Regions from separate parts of the Streptomyces sp. NPDC037421 genome, predicted to be linked through region 2. Evidence: riboswitches for the same ligand, from Rfam matches in the RefSeq annotation. Region 2 holds a riboswitch; each other region holds the start of a gene.

Region 1 (5,959 bases), on a different contig from region 2:
GCGTTCGGGGGCGCCGGCCGGCGGCACCCATTCGGTGAGCCGCACCACGACGCCATTGGGATCGGTGAGCTGGAACAGCTGCTCACCCCACGGCTCCTGGCGGATCCGGCCGTCGATGGCGGCTCCCTCGCGGCGCAGCCGTTCGTACTCGGCCGCGACGTCCGTGACGGTCAGGGTCACGGCAAGATCGGCCAGCCCCTGGCCCCGCCACGCCTGCGGCGGCAGCTCGGGGTCGCGCTCGGACAGGGCGATCTCGGCGGAGGTGTCGTCCCGGCGGAGGCAGACGTACCCCTGCGCCGACTCGACTTCGCGGAAGCCCAGATGGGTGGTGAAGAAGCGGCTGGAGGCATCTACGTCCTCCACGGTCAACGACACCTTGGTAGTGACGACGTTCATGCACCGAGCATCCGGTGTGGACAAGATGATGATCAACGGTTGATCATGCAACGCTGGTTAAGCCCGGGGTTAACGAACATGCGGGGGCGTGGGGGCGCGTGGAACTGCGCGACATCGAGATCTTCCTGACGTTGTCGGAGGAGCTGCACTTCGGACGGACGGCCGAGCGGCTGCACGTGTCGGCGGCGCGGGTCAGCCAGGCGATCAAGAAACAAGAGCGGTCGATCGGGGCCGAGCTCTTCGAACGGACCAGCCGCCAGGTACGGCTCACACCGGTCGGCGAGCAGCTGCGTGACGACCTGCGCCCCGCCTTCCAGGGGCTGAAGGCGAGCGTGGACCGGGCCCGGCTCACCGCCCAGGGCAAGACGGACGTCCTGCGGATCAACCTGCTGGTCTCCAACGCACACGAACTGCGGCCCTACTGGGATGCGTTCCGCTCCCTGAATCCGACGTGCGGGATACGACTGCGCTACAACGGCTTCATCGATCCGTTCGGGCCGCTGCGCAGGGGCGAAGCGGACCTGCTGCTCACCTGGCTCCCCGTCGAGGAACCGGATCTCACCGTGGGCCCGGTGTTGTTCGAGGAGCCCCGGGTCGCGGCCGTGGCGTCCGACCACCGCCTCGCGGTCCGGCCTTCGGTGTCCCTGGAGGTGTTCGCCGACCACGGCGTGATCGGCGGGGAGTCGCGGGCGCCCGCCTACTGGGAGGACGCGTTCATGCCCTTCCACACGCCCAGTGGCCGGACGATCGAGCGGAACTTCTGCATCGCCGCTGATCTGGACTCGCTGTTCATGATCATCTCGTCGGGTGAAGCCGTCCACTCCTTCGCGGCCCAGGTCACGCGCTTCCACGTCCGCCCCGACATCACCTACCTGCACCTCCACGACGCCCCGAAGCTGCGCTGGGGTCTGGTCTGGCGGTCGGACAACGACAACCCGATGGTCCGGTCCTTCGTACGCATCGCCCGCGAACTCGGCACGATGTCCCTGTGAGGGAGCTGCCGCCGGCCGCTAACCTGCCGGATCCGGCAGGTAGACGATGCTGGGGGCGCCCGTGGTCGGATGGGTGCCGACGCGGGTGCGGACTCCGTAGACCTCCGCCAGCAGTTCCTCGTCCAGCACCTCGCCCGGCGGTCCCGCGGCGACGACCCGGCCCGCCGACAGGACGTACAGCCGGTCGCAGAAGGAGGCCGCGAGGTTGAGGTCGTGCAGCACCAGGAGGGCGGTCGCGGGCAGGCCGCGGACCAGGCCGAGCACCTCCAGCTGGTAGCGGATGTCGAGGTGGTTCGTCGGCTCGTCCAGGGCCAGCAGGCCCGGCTCCTGGACCAGGGCGCGGGCGACGAGGGCACGCTGGCGCTCGCCGCCGGAGAGCTCCTCGAAGCGCCGCTCCGCGTAGCCGGCCGCGCCGGTCCTCTCCAGCGCCCCGGCCACCTGCCGCCGGTCCTCCGGGCCGTCCTGCTCCCAGAAGCGCTTGTGCGGGCTGCGGCCCATGGCGACGACCTCGCGGACGGTCAGCCCGAAGGTGCCCGTGGCGTCCTGCGGGACCACCGCCACCCGCCGGGCGCGCTCCTTGACGCCCAGCGCCGCGGCGTCGGCCCCGTCGAGCAGCACCCGGCCGGCGGTGGGCCGCAGGGTGCCGTAGACGCAGCGCAGCAGGGTGGTCTTGCCGCTGCCGTTGGGCCCGACCACGCCGACCGTCTCGCCGGGGCGGGCCGTGAGGTCGACCCCGTGCAGCAGGGTGTGCCCGTCCACCTCGTAACGCAGGGCCTCGACGGCGAGTTCCGCCGGTCCGCGCGTCATCCCGCCACCCCCTCGGTCCGGCTCGTCCTGCGCAGCATCCACAGGAAGAACGGCCCGCCCACCAGCGCGGTGACCACCCCGACCGGGACCTCCTCGGGGGCCGCCGCCGTACGGGCGACCAGGTCGGCCAGGACCAGGAAGACGGCCCCGGCGAGCGCGGCCACCGGCAGCAGCGCGCGGTGGCCGGCGCCGACGGCCATGCGGGCGGCGTGCGGGACCATCAGCCCGACGAAGCCGATGGCCCCGCTGTAGGCGACGAGCACCCCGACGACGAGGGAGGTGAGCACGAAGACGGCGGCCCGGAAGCGGCCGGTGTCCAGGCCGAGGGTGCGTGCGCCCTCCTCCCCCGCGAGCAGCAGGTCCAGCGGCCGGGCCAGGGCGGTGAGCAGGCCGGTGCCGGCGAGCAGCACGGCGGCCGGCAGGGCGAGTTCGTCCCAGCGGGCCCCGCCGAGACCGCCCAGGGTCCAGAACAGCGCGGTGCGGATCTGGTCGGGATGCGCGGACAGGACGAGGACCAGGCTGGTCAGCGCGGACAGGATGTACTGCACGGCGACCCCGGCCAGGATCAGCCGGCCGGTGGTCATGGTGCCGCCGCGCCGGGCCATGGCGTAGACGGCGACGAGCGCGGCCGTGGACCCGGCGAAGGCGGCGGCCGGCAGCCCGAGCCCGCCGGCGAGTCCGGCGGCGCCCGCGCCGAACACGATGACCAGCACCGCCCCCGCCGAGGCCCCGGAGGAGGCCCCGAGCAGGAAGGGGTCGGCGAGCGGGTTGCGCACGAGGGCCTGGAGCACGGCGCCGGCCACGGCCAGCCCGGCCCCGACGACGGCCCCGAGCAGTACGCGCGGCATCCTCACGTCCCACACGATGGAGGCGAAGGCCCCGCGCGCCCCGGGGCCGCCGAGGACGATGTCGACGACCTGACCGGGTGGGATCCGTACGGGCCCCAGGGCCAGCCCCGCCACCGCCGAAACGGCGAGCGCGGCGGCGAGGAGCACCACAGCCGGCCCGCGCCTCACGGGGCGTCGGGGTGCAGCTGGCGGCCCAGGGACTCGACGGCGTCGGCGACGCGCACGCCGAGCACGGCGGAGGAGAGCGGCAGTACCACGAACCGCCGGTTCTTGACGGCGGGAACCTCCGCCAGCGCCGGGTCGTTCAACAGGCGCTGCTTCTTGGCCTCCACGGTGGTGCCGCCGTAGTCGTAGACGAGGACGACCTCGGGTCCGCGCTCGATGACCTTCTCCCACGGCACGTCACCGAAGGTGTCCTTGAGGTCGGCGAACACGTTCGCGCCCCCGGCGAGGGAGACGATCTCGTTGCCGATGCCGTTCCCGCCCGAGGTGAAGGCGGAGGCCTCGCCGGAGTCGTAGACGAAGACGGACGGACGGGCCCGGTCCTTCACCCGCGCGGTGACGGCGTCGACGCGCCGCTGCTCCTCCCGGACGAGGGCCTCGCCGCGCTCGGGCACGCCGAAGGTCCGGGCGACCTCGGTGATCTCGGTCTTCAGCTGTTCGAGCCCGACCGGGCCCTGGGTGCAGTACTCCACGCTCAGCCGGGAGCCGATGCCGGCCTTGGCGAGCCCTTCGCGGTCCCGGCCCTGCCCCTTGTCGAAGGCGCTGGCATAACCGCCGTACACGAAATCGGGGTTGGCGCCGAGGAGCACCTCCTTCGAGGGGTACTCCTTCGCCAGCACCTTGATCCTGTCGTAGGCGGGCCGGTAGGCGGGCAGCACGGAGTCGTCGAGGTAGGCGGTGCCGGCCATCCGGTCCTGGAGCCCGAGGGCCAGCATGATCTCGGTGGCGTGCTGGTTCATGGTGACGGCGCGCTCGGGCGGCGCCTGATAGGTGCTGCTGACACCGCAGTTGGTGACGGTGTACGGGAACCCGGGCGCGGCCTGCGCACCGGCTGCGGGCCGCTCCGGCCCGGGCGGCCCGCCGCAGGCGGCGAGCGGCACGACGAGGGCGAACGGCAGGAAGGAGCGCACGGCGGCGCGGACACGCGACATGGTGAGGCCTCTCCGGGGGATCCTCGTCCCCGGTCGAAGTGAAGAGGCGGTGCGTCAGTGTCTGACTCCCGGCCCCCACGCGCACGCGGCGGCCGGTCACAGTGGCGGGACCGCACCGGATTCACACCGGTTTCCTGTCCTGCACCGCCGGGACAACCGTGCCAAGTCTGCCAGATCCGGTCTTTGCGCCCGCCGGGCGGTCCGGACCGACCGCGCCGGGAGAGCGGGTGCGGTCAGGCCGTCAGCGCCGGCATCGCCGGGATCCACTGCGCGAGCCATCCGCCCGGCTCCGCCGAGAAGTGGTCCGCGCCCCCGACCTCCCACCAGGACCGGAGAGCAGTGGTCCGCACGGTCTCGCCGGACCGCTTGTCGGTGTACTCGACGTCCCTCTCTCCGCTGGCCCTCACGGCCACCTGGCCCCGCTTGCAGGCGGCCGGGTAGTCGTTCCAGTTCACTTTTGCCTCCGACCACAGCAGTTCCTGCATGGCACCGGTCGACATGCGCTGGAGCCGCTTGTGGGAGAAGTGGGCCTGGGCCGCCATGGAGATCGAGTTCCGGACCGCGTCCCGCTGCCGCCACACGAAGTAGTTCGCGACCTCGACGGGGTCGGACATGGTGAAGACCCGCGCGTCGAAGAGGGCCCGCCGGCCGGGCCGGCGCTCGTTGAGGACCGCCGTGGCCAGCGACGCCGACACCGACAGCTGCTTGGCGACGACACCGCCGAACCAGGGCTCGGAGCCCTGACTGGCGAAGTCGGTGAGCAGCAGGCTGATCTCGTCGGACTGGTGGTAGGCGAAGGCCGTGCCGCTGACCTCGGCGCAGAGCGCCTCGGTGACGGCGGCCATGTCCTTCACGAAGTCCATGTCGAACGGCTTGTCCGCGTCACGCAGGTAGGTGTGAAAGGCCCGGCCGTCGAGGCGCAGGATCGTATAGGTGCGCCGGGGCAGGACAGCCCGGTGCGCGGCCTCGTACCGCTTCATGCGGTCGCCAAGTGCGGTCGTGTCGCTCATGCCACAGGGTACCGGGGCGCCCGGAAGCGTCACCTGCAATATCCACCGCACAGCGGGGCAGGCAGGTGACCGAGCTGAGCCACGGCCGGGGGAAGGCCGGCGTGCGCCCGGCCGCAAACGTCAAAGTCCCAGGCAGACTCGTCTGACCTGGGACTTCGGTGGTGAAGCAACTGCTCACGATGGCAGGGGTAGCAGGATTCGAACCTACGACATCTGGTTTTGGAGACCAGCGCTCTGACCAGCTGAGCTATACCCCTTCGGATGGGACACACCCTGCCATGAAGCGGCCGGAAGATCCAATCCATTTTGCGCGCCGCCGGTGGCGGGAGGGGGGCGGGCGGAGGATCGTGGGCGGGGAGGGGGCGGAACGCGGAGCCGAGGAGGAGTCGTGCGCCACCGTCCGGGGCGCCTGCTGGGGCCCCTCCTCGTGTTGCTGCTCGTCGGTGCCGGGCCCGACGGGTCCGGGGAGACGGTGTCCCTCGACGGGGACCGGGCCGGGGAGCGGCTCGACGTCACCCTGACCCGGGTCGTCGACCCCGCGGGGAGGGCCGGGTCGGACCGGCTGGTGGCGGTGGAGCTGCGGCTGGTTAACACCGGGACGGTGCCGTACGAGGACTCCCCCGCGCCGGCCGCGCACCTGCTCGACACCGAGGGGCAGCGGTTCACGGGGACGGGCACCGCGACCGGTGCCGGGCCGAGCCTGCCGGACACCGTCACCCTGGTCCCCGGGGATTCGGCCTCCGGGTTCGTCA
Region 2 (5,959 bases):
TCCAGCGGTAACCCCCCGTAGATTCCCTGCGCTTAAGCAGATGATCAACGAGGGGACGAGGATCATGCCGGAACCGGAAGCAACAGGTACGGACGGGGCTCCGACAGCGGGAGGAGCGGCGGGTCCCGGCTCGCCCCCTCCTTCGGGAAGGACCTCCCCCCAGTCGATCGCCGTCTGGGTGGGCGTGGCCCTCGTCGGGGCCCTCGGCTGGGGCGTGCTCGCACTGTCCCGGGGTGAGGAGATCTCGGCCGCCTGGCTGCTCGCCGCCGCGCTGGGCTCGTACGCCATCGGCTACCGCTTCTACTCCCGGTTCATCGCCCACCGCGTCCTGCGGCTCGACAAGACCCGGGCCACCCCCGCCGAACGCCTCGACAACGGTGTCGACTTCCACCCCACCGACCGGCGCGTGCTCTTCGGCCACCACTTCGCCGCCGTCGCCGGCGCCGGCCCCCTGGTCGGCCCGGTGCTGGCCGCGCAGATGGGCTACCTGCCGGGCACCATCTGGATCGTCGCGGGCGTCATCTTCGCCGGCGCCGTCCAGGACATGGTGACCCTGTTCTTCTCCACCCGGCGCGACGGCCGCTCGCTCGGCCAGATGGCCCGGGACGAGATCGGCCCCGTCGGCGGCGCCGCCGCCCTCGTCGCCGTGTTCGTCATCATGGTCATCCTGCTGGCGGTGCTCGCACTGGTCATCGTCAACGCGCTTGCGCACTCCCCCTGGGGTGTCTTCTCCATCGGCATGACCATCCCGATCGCCCTCTTCATGGGCGTCTACCTGCGCGTCCTGCGGCCGGGCCGGGTCACCGAGGTCTCCGTCATAGGCGTCGCACTGCTGCTGCTCGCCATCGTCGCCGGCGGCTGGGTCGCCGACTCCTCCTGGGCGAGCACCTTCACCCTGGAGAAGGAGACGCTGGTCATCTGGATGGTCGTGTACGGCTTCATCGCCTCGGTGCTGCCGGTGTGGCTGCTGCTCGCGCCCCGCGACTACCTGTCCACCTTCATGAAGGTCGGAACCATCGCCCTGATGGCGGCCGGCGTCGTCATCGCGATGCCGACGCTGAAGATGCCCTCGGTCACCGACTTCGCCGCGCGCGGCGACGGCCCCGTCTTCGCCGGGTCGATGTTCCCCTTCGTCTTCATCACCATCGCCTGCGGCGCCCTGTCCGGATTCCACTCGCTGGTCGCCTCCGGCACCACCCCGAAGATGATCCAGAAGGAGACCCAGGTCCGGGTCATCGGCTACGGCGCCATGCTCACCGAGTCCTTCGTCGCCGTCATGGCGGTGATAGCGGCGAGCATCATCGAGCCCGGCCTCTTCTTCGCGGTGAACTCCCCCGGCGGCGTCATCGGCGCCACCGTCCAGACAGCCTCGAAGGCGGTCACCGACTTCGGCTTCGCCATCAGCCCGGAAGCCCTCGCGCAGGCCGCGAAGGACGTCGAGGAGGCCAGCCTGCTGTCCCGTACGGGCGGTGCGCCGACCTTCGCACTCGGAATGTCGGAGATCTTCTCGTCGGTCATCGGCGGAGCCGGGATGAAGGCCTTCTGGTACCACTTCGCCATCATGTTCGAGGCCCTGTTCATCCTGACCACCGTCGACGCCGGCACCCGCGTCGGCCGGTTCATGCTCCAGGACACCCTCGGCAACGTGCACAAGTCCTTCAAGGACGTCAGCTGGAAGCCGGGCGTGTGGCTCGCGAGCGCCGTCGTCGTCGGCGGCTGGGGCTACTTCCTGTGGGTCGGCGTCAAGGACCCGCTGGGCGGCATCAACCAGCTCTTCCCGCTGTTCGGCATCGCGAACCAGCTGCTCGCGGCGGTCGCACTGGCCGTCTGCACCACGCTGCTGGTCAAGTCCGGGCGGCTCAAGTGGGCCTGGGTCACGGGCGTTCCGCTGGCCTGGGACGTGGCCGTCACCCTCACGGCGAGCTACCAGAAGATCTTCTCCGACGACGTGAAGGTCGGCTTCTTCGCTCAGCGCGACAAGTACCAGACCGGCATCGACGCCGGGAAGGTGCTGCCGCCCGCCAAGAACATGGACGACATGCACACCGTGGTCACCAACGCCACGGTCGACGGGGTCCTGTCGGCGCTCTTCGCGGTCCTGATCGTCATCGTGCTGGTGGACGCGGCCCGGGTCTGCTTCAAGGCCGTCTCCCGCCCCGAGTCGGTCCGCCTCTCCGAGGTGCCCTGGACCGAGTCGAAGATCATCGCCCCGGCCGGGCTCATCGCCACCGCCGAGGAGAGGGCCGAGCTCGCGGCCGCCGGCCTCGACGGCAGCGGCGGCAGGGCCAAGGAGCCGGTCGCGTGAGCGGGGTGCGCGGGGCGCTGGCGAAGGCCCGGTTCTACGTACGGGAGTTCTCCGGCGAGGCCGCGTACGACCGCTACGTCGCGCACGCCCGCTCGCACGACCCGGACGCCGAGGTCCTGACCCGGCGCGCCTTCGAGCGGGCCCGCACCGACGCCCGCGAGGCGGACCCCCGCGAGGGCTTCCGCTGCTGCTGAGCACATGACGGGGCCCCGCCGGACGTGTCCGGCGGGGCCCCGTCGTGCGTCGTCGGTCACGAGGCTCGAAGACGGCGCCGGTCCCCGGCACCCGTCCGGCACACTCGGCGGCATGGACTTCGAGATCAGAACGGCGCGGGCCGACGAGTACGGGCGGCTCGGGGAGATCACCGGGGTGGCCTACAGCGGGGACGGGCTGCTGGACCTGAACGAGGACGACACCTACCTGAACGTCCTGCGCGACGTCGCCGGGCGGGCCGGCGACGGGGAGGTGCTCGTCGCCGTGGAGGACGGCCGGGTGCTCGGCGGCGTGACGTTCGCCGCACCCGGGAGCCGGCTCGCGGACGTGGCCGGGCGGCACGAGGCCGAGTTCCGGATGCTCGCGGTGGCCCCCGAGGCACGCGGCAAGGGCGTCGGTGAGGCCCTCGTACGGGCCTGCGCCGAACGGGCCCGCGCCCTGGGGGTCACGGCCCTGGTGCTGTCCACCCAGCCGGCCATGCGGGGTGCCCAGCGGATCTACGAACGGCTGGGCTTCGTACGCACTCCGGAGCTCGACTGGTCGCCGATCCCGGCGCTGAAACTGCTGACCTACCGTCTGGAGCTGTAGCCGCGCCGACACAACATGTGGTGGGTCGCGCACGGGCGGCCCCCCACATGTATGCTCATCCTCGCTGTCGCCGCAGGGGAATCCGGTGCGAATCCGGAACTGTCCCGCAACGGTATGAAAAGTCCGAGGACCTGCCGACAGTGCGCCCGGATCGACCGAACCGGGTGTCGACACGTCCGGGCCTCGCGGTTGGGCCGGTGGACGCCATGCGGTGTGTACGCGATCCCGTCGTGCCCGCATGTGCCTCCCCGCGCCCCGATCCGCCGATGACCGGGCCGAGCGAGGGAGAGCTCCCGCCGTGACCATCGCGCCTTCCGCACCGCGCGCCGAGTCCGTTTCTGGCGACACCACCGAAGGCCCGGGGGCCGCGCTGCTGCGTACTCTCACCGAGCTGACCGCCGACCTCCCCGACACCGACCCCGGCCGGGTCGCCGCCGCCGCCCTGCGCGGCCGCAGCGCCTCCGCCGACGAGGCCGAGCTGCGCGGGCTGGCCACCGAGGCCGCGGCGGGCCTGATCTCCGAGGACCCCGCCTACTCCCGCCTCGCCGCCCGCCTGCTGACGCTGGCCGTGGCCGACGAGGCCGCCGGCCAGGGCTCGGGCTCCTTCGCCGAGTCCATCGCCGTCGGCCACCGCGAGGGCCTGATCGCCGACCGCACCGCCGAGTTCGTCGCCGCCCACGCCGCCCGCCTGGACGCCCTGGTCGAGCACGCGCTCGCCGAGGGCGCGGACGACCGCTTCGGCTTCTTCGGCCTGCGCACCCTGCACAGCCGCTACCTGCTGCGCCACCCGATCACCCGCCAGGTGATCGAGACCCCGCAGTACTTCATGCTGCGCGTGGCCTGCGGCCTCGCCGAGGACACCGCGCCTGATTCGAAGAGCGGCGTCCAGGCCGTCGAGGAAGTCGCCTCCCTCTACCGGCTGATGAGCCGCCTGGACTACCTGCCGTCCTCCCCCACGCTCTTCAACTCCGGCACCCGCCACCCGCAGATGTCCTCCTGCTACCTGCTGGACTCCCCGCTGGACGAGCTGGACTCGATCTACGACCGCTACCACCAGGTGGCGCGCCTGTCCAAGCACGCCGGCGGCATCGGCCTCTCGTACTCCCGCATCCGCGCCCGCGGTTCGCTGATCCGCGGCACCAACGGCCACTCCAACGGCATCGTGCCGTTCCTGAAGACCCTCGACGCCTCCGTCGCCGCCGTGAACCAGGGCGGCCGCCGCAAGGGCGCCGCCGCCGTCTACCTGGAGACCTGGCACGCGGACATCGAGGAGTTCCTGGAGCTCCGCGACAACACCGGCGAGGACCAGCGCCGTACGCACAACCTCAACCTCGCCCACTGGATCCCGGACGAGTTCATGCGCCGCGTGAACGCCGACGCCGACTGGTCGCTGTTCTCCCCGGCCGACGTCCCCGAGCTGGTGGACCTCTACGGCGACGACTTCGACGCCGCCTACGTCAAGGCCGAGGCGGCCGGCCTGTCCAAGAAGACCATGCCCGCCCGCGACCTCTACGGCCGCATGATGCGCACCCTCGCGCAGACCGGCCAGGGCTGGATGACCTTCAAGGACGCCTCCAACCGGACCGCGAACCAGACCGCGCTGCCCGGCACCGTCGTCCACTCCTCCAACCTCTGCACCGAGATCATCGAGGTCACCAACGACGACGAGACGGCCGTCTGCAACCTCGGCTCGGTCAACCTCGGCGCGTTCGTCGCCGACGGCGAGATGGACTGGGCGCGCCTGGACGAGACCGTCCGCACGGCCGTGACCTTCCTCGACCGCGTCGTGGACATCAACTTCTACCCGACCGAGCAGGCCGGCCGCTCCAACGCCAAGTGGCGTCCGGTGGGCCTGGGCGCGATGGGCCTCCAGGACGTCTTCTTCAAGCTGCGCCTGCCCTTCGACTCGGCCGAGGCGAAGGCCCTGTCCACGAAGATCTCCGAGCGGATCATGCTGGCCGCGTACGAGGCCTCCTGCGACCTCGCCGAGCGCTCCGGCCCGCTCCCGGCCTGGGCCGAGACCCGCACCGCCCAGGGCGTCCTGCACCCCGACCACTACGAGACCGAGCGCCACTGGCCCGAGCGCTGGGACGCCCTGCGCGCCCGCATCGCGAAGTCCGGGATGCGCAACTCCCTGCTCCTCGCCATCGCCCCGACGGCGACGATCGCCTCGATCGCGGGCGTGTACGAGTGCATCGAGCCGCAGGTCTCCAACCTCTTCAAGCGCGAGACGCTCAGCGGTGAGTTCCTCCAGGTCAACGCCTACCTGGTGGAGGACCTCAAGCAGCTCGGCGTGTGGGACGCGCAGACCCGCGAGGCGCTGCGCGACTCCTCCGGCTCCGTCCAGGGCTTCGGCTGGATCCCGGCGGAGGTCCGCGAGCTGTACCGCACGGCGTGGGAGATCCCGCAGCGCGGCCTGATCGACATGGCGGCGGCCCGTACGCCGTACCTGGACCAGAGCCAGTCGCTGAACCTGTTCCTGGAGACGCCCACCATCGGCAAGCTCAGCTCGATGTACGCGTACGCCTGGAAGCAGGGTCTGAAGACCACGTACTACCTGCGTTCGCGCCCGGCGACGAAGATCGCCCGCGCCGCGTCCGGCGCCGCCGCCGTCCCGGCCGCCGCCGCCCCCGCCCAGCTGCCCCAGGCCCTCGACGCCGAGGCTCTGGCCTGCTCCCTTGAGAACCCCGAGTCCTGCGAGGCCTGCCAGTAATGAGCTCCACCGACAAGAAGAACCTCCTGGACCCGGGCTTCGAGCTCACGCTCCGCCCGATGCGCTACCCGGACTTCTACGAGCGCTACCGGGACGCGATCAAGAACACCTGGACGGTGGAGGAGGTCGACCTCCACTCC
Region 3 (5,959 bases), on a different contig from region 2:
GGCCCGGCTGAGGCTCTTCCCGTCCTCCACCCCGAGGTGGCGGTGGCGACTGCCCGGCACGTAGATCTCCACCGGGCGGCCGGCCCTCCGGTACCCCTGGAAGAGCTCGTGCCCGCGCCGCAGCCGGGCCTCGAACTCCTCGCCGGGGGTGGCACCGCCGGCCAGCGGGTGCTGAGCCGCCACCTCGATCAGCACACCGGGCAGGTGGCTCCTTTCCCGCATGAAGGCCCGGGCCACGCCATACCGGTCGCGCCACCGCTCCATCGCGGCGGAGGAGGCCGCCGTGTCGCGCAAGTCCATCGCAGATCGCCTCACGAAATCCTCTTCACTTCGCCGCGCTCCCCGACGATGGCCCAGGTCCGGTCGAAGTGCTTCCAGCAGGCGTCGATCAGACCGAACTCCCGAGTCCCGCGGAGTTCCAGGGACGGGGTCTCCGGCGCCCTCGCCGGCGGCAGGGTCAGCGTGATCCATCCCCAGGTCCGGTCGCACAGAATCATCGTGGACCGCAAGTGCGTGGTGAAGAACCCGATCTCGACCGATCCGGCGCTCGTGCTCCGTTCCCGGGCCTCACGGACGACCGCCCTCAGACGCGCCTCCACCTCGCGCACCTCGGCCGCGATCGGCGAGCGCTGGTCCCACAACGACTCGGACTCGTCGACGTCGGAGAGGAACTGCCCGTCGGGCGTCGGCACCAGGACCCGGATGCGGGCCCCGGCCGAGACCGCCTTCGTCAGGTAGGGCGTCTGGATCTCGATCAGCCGCTTTCCGCTGGTGGACATGATCCCGATCGACGAGGCCTTCCCCAGGTTGTCGCTCAGGGCGTTCCCGGCCTGCCCGTCCACGCTGATCCGGGCCACGCCGATCTGCGTTCCCGGGGCCACCAGGTTCTGCCACTCGGCGGAGAAGGTGTGCGCGGTCGAATTGCCCTTGACCCAGCCCGGCTGGGGGTTGTGCCGCACCGCCAGCCGCAGTGACCTGGTGACGTCATTGCGCAGGTCGGCCGTGGTGCGCCAGGACCTCCACAGCCGCTCGCCGCGCACCTTCTCGCGGAAGACGGCGAGCCGCTGCGCGTCTTCCGGCGCCGGCTCCCAGCTGTCCGTGTGCAGCTCGGCGGGATCGGCGTGGACGAACACCAGGATGGGCTTGCCCAGCGAGCGGGCGTAGTCGTACTCCCGTTCCGTGAAGCCGACGGTGCCCCCGTTGACGTCCCCGTACCGCGCTCCGAGGATGAGGACGAGGTAGTCGCAGTCGTTGATCACCCGCTCGACGACCTCCCAGGCGCCCTCCGATCGTGCGTCGAAGAGCTCCATGCCGGAGGGTATGTAGCCCTCCTTCACGAGCTCGTCGATCACAGCCTCGCGGTGCTGTTTGAGATCGAGGCTGGTCGAGCTCACGAACACCTGGTAGCGGCGCTCGTCCGGGGCGTCACCCACCGGCGGGACCGCATCCGGCCGCGCCGTAGCGTCCGCGCGGGGGCCGGGCTTGTCCGGGCCGTAGTAGTAGTTGTTCGTCACCGAGCTGCGCGGGCCTATGGCGTTGCCGGCGACATCGGCGCCGGCACCGACGCCGCCCCGCACCTCCACGTGCTCGGCCGGCTCCTCGGGTTCGGGCTGTTCCTGCCTCTCACGCCGCCGGAAGCGCGCCGGCATCAGCCGATCACCTCGCCACCCTCGCCCAGCGCGTTTCCGGCGACGTCGCCCCCGGCGGCCACCGCGCCCTCGCCTGTGGCGGACACGGCCCGCCCCGGACCGGACACGCCGTGCGGGGCCCGGGCCGCACCCGTGACCCTGCTGTCGGCGCCGATCGCGTTGCCGGTCACGCTCCCCCCGGCGGCGATCGCACCGCGTCCGCCGGCCCGGACGGTGCCGGGGCCCTCCTGCCCGGTCCGGCGCAGCGCGTACACCGAGGCGATGAGTCCGCCGAGTCCTACGACCGCCCCGACGACGGCGCTCGCACGCTCGGCCGCAGCAGCGTCCCCGAGCGCCGCCCATAGGGTCAACGCGACCGCAACACCAGAACAGAGCAAGGCAGTTGACCAAAACAAAGCCCGCATGCGCGATGTCCCCCATCACTGCGACAACCGGTAGAACGGTAGTACCCGGGCTCCGCTCGCACCACGCTTCGACGCTTCAGCCCGCGTCCGGCTCCGCCGCCCTCCCGGTGGTCAGCGGTGTTCGGGGTTGGGGAAGTCGAAACGGCAGCCGGCGTCCCACAGGGAGCGCTGGTTGCCGTGGGCCGGCATGCCGCCGGCGCGCTTGAGGAGCGCCGCCAGGTGCATCAGGTTCCACGACATGAACGTGGTGTTCCGGTTGGTGAAGTCGTTCTCGGGGCCGCCTGAGCCCGGGTCCAGGTAGGAGGGGCCGGGGCCGGCCTCGCCGATCCAGCCCGCGTCGGCCTGGGGCGGGACGGCGTAGCCGAGGTGCTGGAGGCTGTAGAGGATGTTCATGGCGCAGTGCTTGACGCCGTCCTCGTTCCCCGTGATCAGCGCCCCGCCGACGCGCCCGTAGTACGCGTACTGGCCCTGCTCGTTCAGCAGCGACGAGCAGGCGTAGAGCCGCTCGACGACCTGCTTCATGACGGAGCTGTTGTCCCCGAGCCAGATCGGGCCGCACAGCACCAGGATGTCGGCGTCCATGATCTGGCTGTAGAGGACCGGCCACTGGTCGCTCTCCCAGCCGTGGTCGGTCATGTCCGGCCAGACGCCGGTGGCGATGTCGTGGTCGACGGCGCGGATCAGCGAGGTCCGGGCGCCGGCCGATTCCATGACGGCCCGGCTCCGCGCGATCAGGCCCTCGGTGTTGCTGGTCTCGGGAGAGCGCTTGAGGGTGCAGTTGACGTAGACGGCGGAGAGGTCCGAGTAGTCGAAGGGGTCGGCAGCCACGCCCCCACCCTCCCCGCGGGCCGAGGGGGCCGCCAGCGGGCCGCGTCCGTCCGGGCCGCGGCGGCGCCTGCGGCCCCCGGAGCCGCTAGGCCCTGGCCGGGCGATCTTCGCGGGCCCGCGACGTCCGGCACGGCACCTCGCCGCGTTGTCGGAGCGCGCGAGTACGGCCGAGTACGAGCTGCGCTCCTCCGCCTTGCGATGCACCGCACCAGACCCCGCGGCCTGATCCACGAAGATCGCCCGGACAGGACCTAGAGGGTCTCGATCATGGCGTCCGCGCTGGCGGCGTTCAGCGCGAGCCGTACGTCGGCCAGGGTGACGAGGCGGATCAGGGCGCGGACGTCGTCGCCGTGCGGGTGGGAGGCGAGCGGGTCGTAGAAGAAGACCAGCATGTCGATCTCGCCCTGGGTGACGAGCGCGCCGATCTGCTGGTCGCCGCCGAGCGGGCCGCTGCGCAGCGGGGTGACGTCCAGCCCGATCATGCGGTTGATCAGCGTGCCGGTGGTTCCGGTGCCGTAGAGGCGGTACGGCTTGAGGTCGGCGGCCCGGCGCTCGGCCCAGGCGAGCAGGTCCGCCTTGCGGGCGTCGTGGGCGACCAGGGCGATGCCGCGGGTGCGGTCGGGGCGCTGGCCGGTGCCGGTCAGCCAGGCCGGGTCGGCGAGCGGGAAAAGGTACACGGCGGCGGCGTGCAGTTCCTCGCGGCTGACGGAGCCGTCCCCGTCCGCGTCGATCCGATCGAAGGCGAGGGCGTCCGTGCCCGAGGACAGGCCCGTCGCGCCGAAGAGGCGCTCGTACTCGGCGCGGTCGATGCGGCCGTCGCCGTCCCGGTCGAGGGCGTCGGCGAGGGCGTCGAGGGCGCGCAGGGTGGAGGCGCGGAAGGTGCGGTCGCCGTCGAAGGCGTCACGGGCGGCGGCCGCGACGAACTCCTGCTCGCTGACGCGGCCGCCGCGGTCGGTGTCGGCGGCGGTCTGGAGCTGGGTCCAGAGTTCGTTGTAGGCGTCGAAGAGCGCGGTACGGCGGCGGGTGTCGCCGGGTTCGGTGAGCTGTTCGCCGAGCCGGCCGGCGTAGGCGATGAGGTCTTCGCGGCCGATCTGGCCGTCTCCGTCGAGATCGTAGGCGCGGAACAGCGCGGCGATGCGGGGCAGCCAGTCTTCGGCGGTCACGGCCATGCGGAACTCCCTTTTCGGGCGGGGCGGTTGATGCAGATGGTAGCCGTGTGAACACTTTGAGTGACACTCGAGCGGAATCCGGACACCCGAACGGCCGGATCGGTCCGGGTTGTTAGCGGCCCGTCAGGGCGCATAGGGTCATCTGGCCTTGGTGTTCGGGAAACCGGTGGGAAACCGGTGCGGCCCTCGCCACTGTGATCGGGAAGTCCGGCTCCACTCCCCCGCGGGAAGCCACTGGGCCCGCGCGGGAGACCGCATGGGCCCGGGAAGGCGGAGCCAGGGCATCAGTACCCGTGAGCCAGGAGACCGGCCGGGGCGCGTCGTCCATCCACGAGGTGCTGGAGAGGTCTCCCAACCCATGCATATAGCCGAGGGGTTCCTGCCCCCTTTGCACGCGGTCGCCTGGGGCGCCGCGTCCGCCCCCTTCGTCGTCCACGGGGTCCGCGCGCTGACCCGCGAGGTGAAGTCGAACCCGGAGAGCACGCTGCTGCTCGGGGCGTCCGGAGCGTTCACGTTCGTCCTGTCCGCCCTGAAGATCCCTTCCGTGACGGGCAGTTGTTCGCACCCGACGGGGACGGGGCTCGGGGCCATCCTCTTCCGGCCGCCGATCATGGCGGTGCTCGGCACGATCACCCTCCTCTTCCAGGCGCTGCTGCTGGCCCACGGCGGGCTCACCACGCTGGGCGCCAACGTCTTCTCGATGGCCATCGCCGGCCCCTGGGCCGGCTACGGGGTCTACCGGCTGCTGCGGAAGTCCGGCCTGCCGCTGATGGCGACCGTCTTCTTCGGCGCCTTCTTCGCCGACCTGGTCACCTACTGCGTGACCTCCGTCCAGCTGGCGCTGGCCTTCCCCGACCCGGCGAGCGGTTTCCTCGGCTCCCTGGAGAAGTTCGCGGGCATCTTCGCCCTCACCCAGATCCCGCTCGCGATCAGCGAGGGCCTGCTGACGGTGCTCGTGATGCGGCTGCTGATGCAGTCCAGCAAGTCGGACCTGGTCCGGCTCGGGGTCGCGAAGCTGACCGGCGGCAAGCAGGCGAAGCAGGAGGCTGCGCTCTGATGACCAGGAACGCGAAGATCAACACCCTGCTGCTGCTCCTGGTGGCGGCGCTGGCCGTGATCCCGCTCGCGCTGGGGCTCGGCGACGGCAAGGAGGAGCCGTTCGCCGGCGCCGACGCGCAGGCCGAGGCCGCCATCACCGAGCTGAAGCCGGACTACGAGCCCTGGTTCTCCCCGCTGTACGAGCCCCCGTCCGGCGAGGTCGAGTCCGCGCTGTTCGCCCTCCAGGCGGCGCTCGGGGCGGGGGTGCTCGCCTACTACTTCGGCGTCCGCAAGGGCCGCCGCCAGGGCGCGGCACAGGCCCTCGCGCGGGCCGGGGCCGGGGCCGGGGCCGAGCGGACCCGCCCGACCCCGGAGTCGTAGGCGGTGCTGCCGATCGACGTGGCGGCCCACTCCAGCCGCTGGCGGGGCCGCCACCCGCTGGAGAAGGCCCTGCTGGGACTCGGGCTCACCGTCACCGCGGTGTGCCTGCCGCCCTGGCCCGGCGGGCCGCTGGTGGCCGCCGCGACCTTGGCCGTGCTGCTCGGGCCGGCCGGGGTGGCCCCGCGGCAGCTGTGGCGGGCCTTCCGGATCCCGCTGGGCTTCTGCGTGACCGGGGCGCTGCCGCTGCTGGTGTCGGTGGGCGGCCCTGACGGGTTCCTCGCCCTGGCCCCGGACGGGCCCCGGCAGGCGGCGGAGCTGCTGCTGCGCACCTCGGCGGCCTCGCTCGGGGTGCTGCTGTTCGCCTTCACGACCCCGGTCTCCGACGTGCTGCCCCGGCTGGTGCGGGCCGGGGTGCCGGCGCCCGTGGTGGACGTGGCGCTGGTGATGTACCGGATCGGATTCCTGCTGCTGGACTCGATGGCGCAGGTCC

Evidence for each region. A riboswitch is a leader RNA that binds a small molecule or an ion and turns the genes downstream of it on or off. The one in region 2 is predicted to bind cobalamin.
Region 1: linked by a shared signal. The riboswitch ahead of ACZ7IF_RS01480 (ABC transporter substrate-binding protein) and the one ahead of ACZ7IF_RS23655 (ribonucleoside-diphosphate reductase subunit alpha) in region 2 are both predicted to bind cobalamin.
Region 3: linked by a shared signal. The riboswitch ahead of ACZ7IF_RS20240 (energy-coupling factor ABC transporter permease) and the one ahead of ACZ7IF_RS23655 (ribonucleoside-diphosphate reductase subunit alpha) in region 2 are both predicted to bind cobalamin.

The regions. Positions count from the first base shown of each region.
Region 1 covers NZ_JBVJWV010000001.1:343,785-349,743, forward strand. The annotation lists gene ACZ7IF_RS01455 (MFS transporter) at 1-31, opposite strand, end outside; gene ACZ7IF_RS01460 (VOC family protein) at 1-396, opposite strand, end outside; gene ACZ7IF_RS01465 (LysR family transcriptional regulator) at 495-1,388, shown strand; gene ACZ7IF_RS01470 (ABC transporter ATP-binding protein) at 1,407-2,195, opposite strand; gene ACZ7IF_RS01475 (FecCD family ABC transporter permease) at 2,192-3,193, opposite strand; gene ACZ7IF_RS01480 (ABC transporter substrate-binding protein) at 3,208-4,197, opposite strand; cobalamin riboswitch at 4,233-4,374, opposite strand; gene ACZ7IF_RS01485 (tRNA(His) guanylyltransferase Thg1 family protein) at 4,431-5,207, opposite strand; tRNA gene ACZ7IF_RS01490 (tRNA-Trp) at 5,388-5,464, opposite strand; gene ACZ7IF_RS01495 (DUF4352 domain-containing protein) at 5,596-5,959, shown strand, end outside.
Region 2 covers NZ_JBVJWV010000017.1:71,173-77,131, reverse strand. The annotation lists gene ACZ7IF_RS23670 (carbon starvation CstA family protein) at 65-2,305, shown strand; gene ACZ7IF_RS23665 (YbdD/YjiX family protein) at 2,302-2,499, shown strand; gene ACZ7IF_RS23660 (GNAT family N-acetyltransferase) at 2,612-3,106, shown strand; adenosylcobalamin-variant (AdoCbl-variant) riboswitch at 3,171-3,247, shown strand; gene ACZ7IF_RS23655 (ribonucleoside-diphosphate reductase subunit alpha) at 3,405-5,819, shown strand; gene ACZ7IF_RS23650 (ribonucleotide-diphosphate reductase subunit beta) at 5,819-5,959, shown strand, end outside.
Region 3 covers NZ_JBVJWV010000013.1:16,624-22,582, forward strand. The annotation lists gene ACZ7IF_RS20215 (hypothetical protein) at 1-300, opposite strand, end outside; gene ACZ7IF_RS20220 (DUF4062 domain-containing protein) at 312-1,649, opposite strand; gene ACZ7IF_RS20225 (hypothetical protein) at 1,649-1,999, opposite strand; gene ACZ7IF_RS20230 (flavodoxin family protein) at 2,165-2,881, opposite strand; gene ACZ7IF_RS20235 (methylglyoxal synthase) at 3,133-4,050, opposite strand; cobalamin riboswitch at 4,183-4,379, shown strand; gene ACZ7IF_RS20240 (energy-coupling factor ABC transporter permease) at 4,409-5,107, shown strand; gene ACZ7IF_RS20245 (energy-coupling factor ABC transporter substrate-binding protein) at 5,107-5,469, shown strand; gene cbiQ (cobalt ECF transporter T component CbiQ) at 5,473-5,959, shown strand, end outside.